2 regions of the Acidovorax sp. M2(2025) genome follow, and region 1 is predicted to be linked to the other one. Evidence: predicted binding sites of a transcription regulator. Region 1 holds the regulator's gene; the other holds the start of a gene.

Region 1 (3,407 bases):
GATCCGCGCAAGCGCGACATGCTGGACGTGCTGGACCTGCCGCACGTCAACCGCCTGCTGGTGCTCAACGCCGGCTGCCACGGCGACACACTGGACGACGTGCTCACCGCGTTCAAGACCGACGGCTCGCAGCAGGCCATCCTCTCCAAGGTGGACGAGGCCGTGAAGCTGGGCCCCGCCATCGACGCGCTGATCCGCCACCAGATGGTGCTGCGCGGCGTGACCAACGGCCAGCGCGTGCCGGAAGACTGGGAGCGCGCCGACGCGCACAAGCTCATCAGCACCTCCATGCGCGCGCCGGCCAAGTCGGCCTTCGACCCCAAGGCCACCGACCTGAACTTCTTCTTCTCGCACGCGCCCGAGAGCCTGGCCGAACGGGGGCTGGTCGATGCTTGATATCGGCTTTCACCAGGCGGCCGGCCTGCACAGCTTCACCCCGCAGGCCGAACTGCGGGTGGTGGCGGTTGCCAGCCAGGGCGACCCCGCCGGCCTGGAAACCCTGTGGCAGATCTGCGCGAGCCTGCAGCGCCTGGGTTACCCGGTGGTGGTGCTGGACGGCACGGCGCAGGAGTCCGACGACAGCCCCGGCCTGCTGCACCTGCTGCAACAGGCGCCCTGGAACGAGGGCGCCGACCTGAACATGGGCGCCATGGCCTCGTCGCTGGCCGTGATCCCGGCGGGCAAAGGCCTGCTGCGCCTCGCCCGCGTCGCCAGCCGCGAGGAGACGGCCCCGCTGGCCGGACTGCTGCCGTATTTCAGAACCTACGGCATCCTGGTGCTGCACGCGCCCGCCGCCACGCTGGGCCCGCTGCTGACCCACACCGCCACCGTGCCCCTGGTGGTGATGGGCGAAGGCTCGGCCGGCGTGCTCGCCAGCTACAAGAGCCTCAAGCAGATTGCGGTGCACACCGGCCTGCCCTGCATGGTGGCCGCCCTGCTGCGCGGCAGCGCTGCGGCCGAACGGCGCCGGGCGCAGCACGCGCTGCTGACGCTGCAGGACTGCGCCGGACGCCACCTGGGCGGCCCCGTGCGCACGACCACCATCGCCACGCAAAGCCCGCAAGACCTTCAGCGCCTGGCCTTGCAACTGCTGGAGAATGCGGGCACTATCAATGAGTCGCTGACTGCGCTGCCCCCGGGCAACCTGGCAGGCTTGCCGGCCCCGTTTGCCCGGAGCCACTGACGAGAGCGTGTGATGCCCCTGTACGTACCCGCGTTGACCCCCGAGGCCGGTGCCCAGCCACCGCAGTGCGCTGCCCGGGTCCGCGTACGCCCCCAACCGCATCGCCGCTCCCCCGCCACCGCGCACTTCTCGCAACCACGCTCTCAACGTGCATAACACGCTTTGTATGTACACCGCCAAAGGCCAGCTTGATCGTGACGCGATGATCCGCCAGCATGTGCCGCTGGTGCGGCGCATTGCACACCACATGATCGCCAAGCTGCCGCCCAATGTGGAGCTGGACGACCTGATCCAGGTCGGCATGATCGGCCTGGCCGATGCCCTGTCGCGCTACGAGGCGGCGCAGGGCGTGCAGTTCGAAACCTTCGCCACGCAGCGCATCCGCGGCGCCATGCTTGACGAGCTGCGCGAGGGCGACTGGATGAGCCGCAGCTCGCGCAAGAGCCAGAAGGACATCGAGCACGCCGTGCAACGCCTGGAGCAAAAGCTCGGGCGCAGCCCGCTGGAGTCGGAGATCGCGGCCGAGATGGGCATGGGCCTGGCCGAGTACCAGAACCTGCTGGGCAAGGTGCGCGGCACGCAGCTCGTGTACCTGGAAGACATGACGCACGGCAACGAGGACGAGGAAGGCTTTCTCGACCGCCACGTGGCCGACAGCGATGCCGACCCCATGGAGCTGCTGCGCGACCAACGGCTGAAGATGTCGCTCGTCAATGCCATCAAGACGCTGCCCGAACGGGAACAGCACATCATGGGCATGTACTACGAGCACGACATGAACCTCAAGGAAATCGCCGCCGTGCTGGGCGTCACCGAGTCGCGGGTGTGCCAGCTACACAGCCAGTCCATCGCGCGCCTGCGCGCCAAGATGCGCGCGCACTGACGGCCGCGCGCCCTGCTGCCCGCCCACCGCCCGCCCGCAGCGGCGGCGCCGGCTTCCTCTTCAGCGGGAAGCACTATCAAATCAATAGCTGCTTGCACTTTCCCCGCAAGGCATTCAGGCGGTTTTACCTCTGCAATGCCCGCGGGCCTTGCACTGGCCGCTATCTTTTTTGATGCCCTGGGTCAGCCCGCCGACTTGTAGATGCGGGCCACGCCCGGCTTGCCGACGGGTGCGCCCCGTCCGTCGCCATACGTGGCCGGCGCACCAGCTTGCGGAACCAGGCCGGCGACCTGCCAGTCGGCGTTGGCGGACAGCCGCGCCAGGCTTTCGCGGTGGACGGCCAGCATGTTGCGGATGCCGTCCATGCGCTTTTGCAGCGGCGCCGGCAGCGGGCGGCCCCGTTGCCCCGACTGCTCCACGGCTTGCGCAAACCGGGCGGCTGCGTCGCGCAGGGCGGCGCTGTTCTGTTCCAGGGACTGGGGATCTGCCGCCAGGAGCGCGGCGGAGACTTTTTCGATCAGCTGCTCAACAGCCAGGAGGGATTCTTCCAGCGACATGGCCCATTGTGCGTTGAAGGGCGCCTGCCTGCCAAGCCGAAAGGGAGGAGGAAGCGAAGAGAGATGAAGCGGGAGGCGAGAGGAAGGAGGCGGGAGGCGAAGGCGAAAACAGGGAGGCCGGGCATCAGCCGCGCGAGCGGGACAGGATTTCCTGGGCGTTGGACAGCAGCTTGTCGGCAATGGCCTCGGCGTCCACCGAGAACGTGCCCTTTTCAATCGCGGTGCGCACGGCCTTGACCTTGCTGGCGTCGAAATCGGCGGTGGAGCGCTGGGTCTGGTCCAGCGCACGGGCGGCCAGGGACACCGTCACGGGCACACCGGCGGGAGACGCTGCGGCCACCGCAGCGTCCTTGGCAGCTCCTTCAGCAGCGCTGGGCGGACTTTTGGCTTGCTTGGCAAGCCCCGTCTGCGCCAAGGCGCCCGGGAGTTCCGGTTTTTGACCAATCTTCATCGCTCTCTCCACCACCCCGTGTGATGTGGGGCACAGTAGCAATGTTTTCGACCCTTTTCGCCCGGACTTTAGTCATTTCTTGCCGCAGCGTCATCACAAAGCCACGACAACTGTTCCATTCTCATTGACAGTTCCACTGACGATGCGCCCATTGTCCATGCGGATGCGCACGATCTGCCCGACCCCGCCCGGCGACAGGGCCTGCCCTGCCGAACTGATGGCGTAGCCGGGGCCCTGGGCCACCACCTTGACCTGGGCCCCGGCACGGAACAGCTGGGGCGGGCGGACCATGGCCTGGCGCAGCGCCTGGCCGGCCATGAGCTGGCGGGCCGC
Region 2 (3,407 bases), 1.1 Mb from region 1:
GCCCCATCGTCAAAGCCAACGCCATCCAGGGCCCCATCCACAAGGACCTGGGCATCGCCATGGACATGAGCATCCAGCTGAAGGCCGCCAACGGCGCCATCTGCACGCTCTCCTTGAGCTTCAACAACGACGGCCCGCTGGGCACCTTCTTCCGCTACATCGGCGACACGGCCACGTACATCGCGCGCTACGACGACCTGGTGAATGGCAAGGAAGAGAAGATCGACGTGAGCAAGGTGGATGTGTCGATGAACGGCATCGAGCTGCAGGACCGCGAGTTCTTCGCCGCCATCCGCGAAGGCCGCGAGCCCAACGCCAGCGTGGCGCAGGTGCTGCCGTGCTACCAGGTGCTGCACCAGCTGGAGCAGCAGCTGAACTGCTGAAATTCAAGCAAAATTGGCTGCTAGCGCTTATCCAGCAAGCGCTGGCAGCTATCAATTTTGTAGTTGAAAATCGCGGGCGTCACATCCTCATCGCAGCTGCGCCTTGTGCTCGATGATGCGCGACACCAGCCCGTAGTCCACCGCCTCTTCGGCCGACAGCCAGCGGTCGCGCTCGATGTCGGCCAGTACCACCTCCAGCGGCTTGCCCGTCTGGCGGGCGATGTTGCGCGCAATGCGCTCGCGCGCCTTCACGATCTCGCGGGCCTGGATGGCGATGTCGCTGGCCGGGCCGCCGGCCCCGCCGCTGGCGCAATCAGCCGCCGCCCCACATCGGCGGCCGGGGTGTCGGTGATGGTGCCGAAGACCAACAGGGTGCGGGCCTTGAAGGTTTTTTCTTCCAGGTACGAGGTGCGGGGTTCGGTGCTGGGGCTGGGCCCGGAAGGGCGCGCGGGGTTGTCTGGCGTGTCCATAAGACGGCAAGGCCTTGCAGAAGAGAGTGACAGGACTGCCATGACGAACGAGCCGCGCCGCGCGTGACAGCGCTCTCCCGCCAGCCCACCGCCACGCGCTGCCCCGGCGCAATGGACGGCAGCGCCGTGCGGCCGTCCACCCCGGTGGGCGCAGGTCAGGCGTAGGTATCGACGTTGCTGCCCAGCCCAGCGGGTTGATGCTTCGCCGACGAGGCCTTCTGCTGCTGCGCAGCGCTGGCCGCCGCGCCTTCGGCCTTTGCCGCCTGGGCCCGTTGCTGCTCTTGCTGTTGCGCGCGCTGTATCGCCGTAATCTGGGCTTGCACCATCTGGATCTGGGCCTGCAGCACCTTGGCCTTCTGTTGCTTGGCCTTGGCATCCATGTCGGAGCTGGCCACGCCCTTGAGTTCCTCGGTCAGCTCGCGCAGCTGCTTTTGCAGCCTGGCGATGTCGCTGCTGCCGCTGGAGGAAGAAATCTGGCCGGTGGTGGATGTCGTGCTGGCAATTTGCATGCATGGTTATCGGCACGGCGCGGGGAAAGTTGACTGGCCCCGTTGCTCCCTGCGGGTCATCCCCTGTCGACGTGCGGCCGGCTCCCGCCTGTGGCACCATGCCCCGATGCAGAACGAGGAACACCGGATGGCGCTGGTGAATGCCCGCCGCGGCACCCTGCTGCGCGCCGCCACGCTCCTGCTGGGCCCGGCCGAGGACGCTGTGCAGGACGCGTACGTGCGTGCGCAGGGGGCCCGGACCCCGGCGCCCAATGCGGCGCAGGCCTGGCGGCTGACGGTGGTGCGCAACCGGGCCATCGACCGGCTGCTGCGCCAGCCGCCCGTCAGTGCGCGGGCGGCGCCCCGCTCCGTGCAACACGCGCCGCATGCCGCGCGCGCAACGGCCATGGTGGGTGGTGTGGTGCAGGTGGGCGGGCAACTGGGGCTGGTGCTCACGCTCGAAGGGGTGGCGCTTTGCGTGCTGCCGCTGGGGCCCCGCGCCGAGCAAGCGCACGACGCGGTGGTGGGCTGACCGGCGCACCCGCAGTTGCGGCCGGCCGGAAAACGCAAGACAACCGCAGGCTTGCAGCACCACCATGACCCAGCAGACCCCGCCCACCTTCTTTGCCACTCCGCAAGCCTTCCGCCGGTGGCTGGAGCGCCACGCGGCCAGCGCGCAGGAGCTGCTGGTGGGCTTTCACAAAGTCGGTTCGGGCTGCCCGAGCATGGGCTGGTCGGAATCGGTGGATGAAGCCCTGTGCTTCGGCTGGATCGACGGCGTGCGGCGGCGCATCGACGAGCACACGTACTCGATCCGCTTCACTCCGCGCAAGCCTTCCTCGATCTGGAGCGCGGTCAACATCGCCAAGGTGGAGCAGTTGCAGGCAGCGGGCCGCATGACGCCTGCGGGGCTGGCGGCCTTTGCGCACCGCCAGGCCCGCAAGTCGGTCATCTACTCGCATGAACAGCTGGCTGCGGTCGAGCTGCCGGCGCCCCTGCAGCGCGCTTTCCAGCGCAACAAGGCCGCGTGGCGCTTCTTTCAGGAATCCACGCCGCCCAGCTACCGCAAGAGCATGCTGCACTGGGTCCTGTCTGCCAAGCGGGACGCCACCCGGGAGGCGCGGTTTGCGGAGCTGCTCGCCGCCTGTGCGGCAGGCCAGCGCATCGATCTGTGGGCGAAACGCCCTCCGGCGAAGGGCTCTGCTGCCGCATGAGCGCGGTCCGTCAAGACTTCCTCGCCCACAGCCCCAGCAGCGCCAGCACGCTGAAGCCCGCCCCGGCATAGAACGTGAAGGACGCGCCCAGTCGGTCCCACAGCAGCCCCGCCACCACGCTGGCCACCAGCATGGCCACGCCGCTGACCAGGTTGAAAAAGCCGTAGGCCGTGCCGCGCAGGTCGGCGGGGGCCGTGTCCGCCACCATGGTGGCCAGCAGGCCCTGCGTCATCCCCATGTGCACGCCCCACAGCGCCACGCCGGCCAGCACCGTGGTCCAGTGGCCGTTCACCGCCAGCACCAGGTCGGCCGCGATGAGCACCACCAGGCCCCATGCCAGCAGTGCGGCGTGGGGCATGCGGTCGGACAGCTTGCCGAACGGGTAGGCCGAGGCGGCGTACACCAGGTTCATGGCCACCATGACCAGCGGCACCAGGGCCACGGCGATGCCGCTTTGCTGCGCCCGCAGCACCAGGAAGGCCTCGCTGAAGCGGGCCAGCGTGAACACGGCACCCAGCCCCACCACCCACCAGTACGCGCCGCCCAGGCGCCGCAGGTTGGCGCGGCGGATGGGGTTGGTGCGCGGCGCCCCGGCGGCGCGCTCGGGCTCGCGCACGCCCCACAGCAGCAGCGCCACCGCCAGCAGGCCCGGGATCACCGCCACCCAGAACACGGCGCGAAAGTCGTTGGCCCACCACAGCATCAGCCCCACGGCCAGCAGCGGGCCGAGGAAGGCACCCACCGTGTCCAGCGACTGTCGCAGGCCAAAGGCCGCGCCGCGCACTTCGGGCGGTGCGATGTCGGCCACCAGCGCGTCGCGCGGCGCGCCGCGCACGCCCTTGCCCACGCGGT

What was found. Region 1 encodes FliA, which starts transcription of late flagellar genes. Its sites were predicted from a motif close to CTAAAGTTTNNNNNNNNNNNGCCGNTA; they were not measured.
Region 2: the regulator FliA is predicted to act here: its motif matches at 1,370-1,396, upstream of ACOYR3_RS21830 (FlxA-like family protein).

Annotation. Positions count from the first base shown of each region.
Region 1 is NZ_CP186262.1:933,925-937,331, reverse strand. Features, by position in the region: gene flhF (flagellar biosynthesis protein FlhF) at 1-396, shown strand, start outside; gene ACOYR3_RS04355 (hypothetical protein) at 389-1,183, shown strand; gene ACOYR3_RS04350 (RNA polymerase sigma factor FliA) at 1,350-2,066, shown strand; gene ACOYR3_RS04345 (hypothetical protein) at 2,249-2,623, opposite strand; gene flgM (flagellar biosynthesis anti-sigma factor FlgM) at 2,748-3,074, opposite strand; gene flgA (flagellar basal body P-ring formation chaperone FlgA) at 3,168-3,407, opposite strand, start outside.
Region 2 is NZ_CP186262.1:4,751,424-4,754,830, reverse strand. Features, by position in the region: gene ACOYR3_RS21840 (Gfo/Idh/MocA family oxidoreductase) at 1-383, shown strand, start outside; partial or broken gene ACOYR3_RS21835 (ClpP family protease) at 471-853, opposite strand; gene ACOYR3_RS21830 (FlxA-like family protein) at 1,009-1,362, opposite strand; gene ACOYR3_RS21825 (sigma factor) at 1,469-1,873, shown strand; gene ACOYR3_RS21820 (YdeI/OmpD-associated family protein) at 1,938-2,555, shown strand; gene ACOYR3_RS21815 (MFS transporter) at 2,566-3,407, opposite strand, start outside.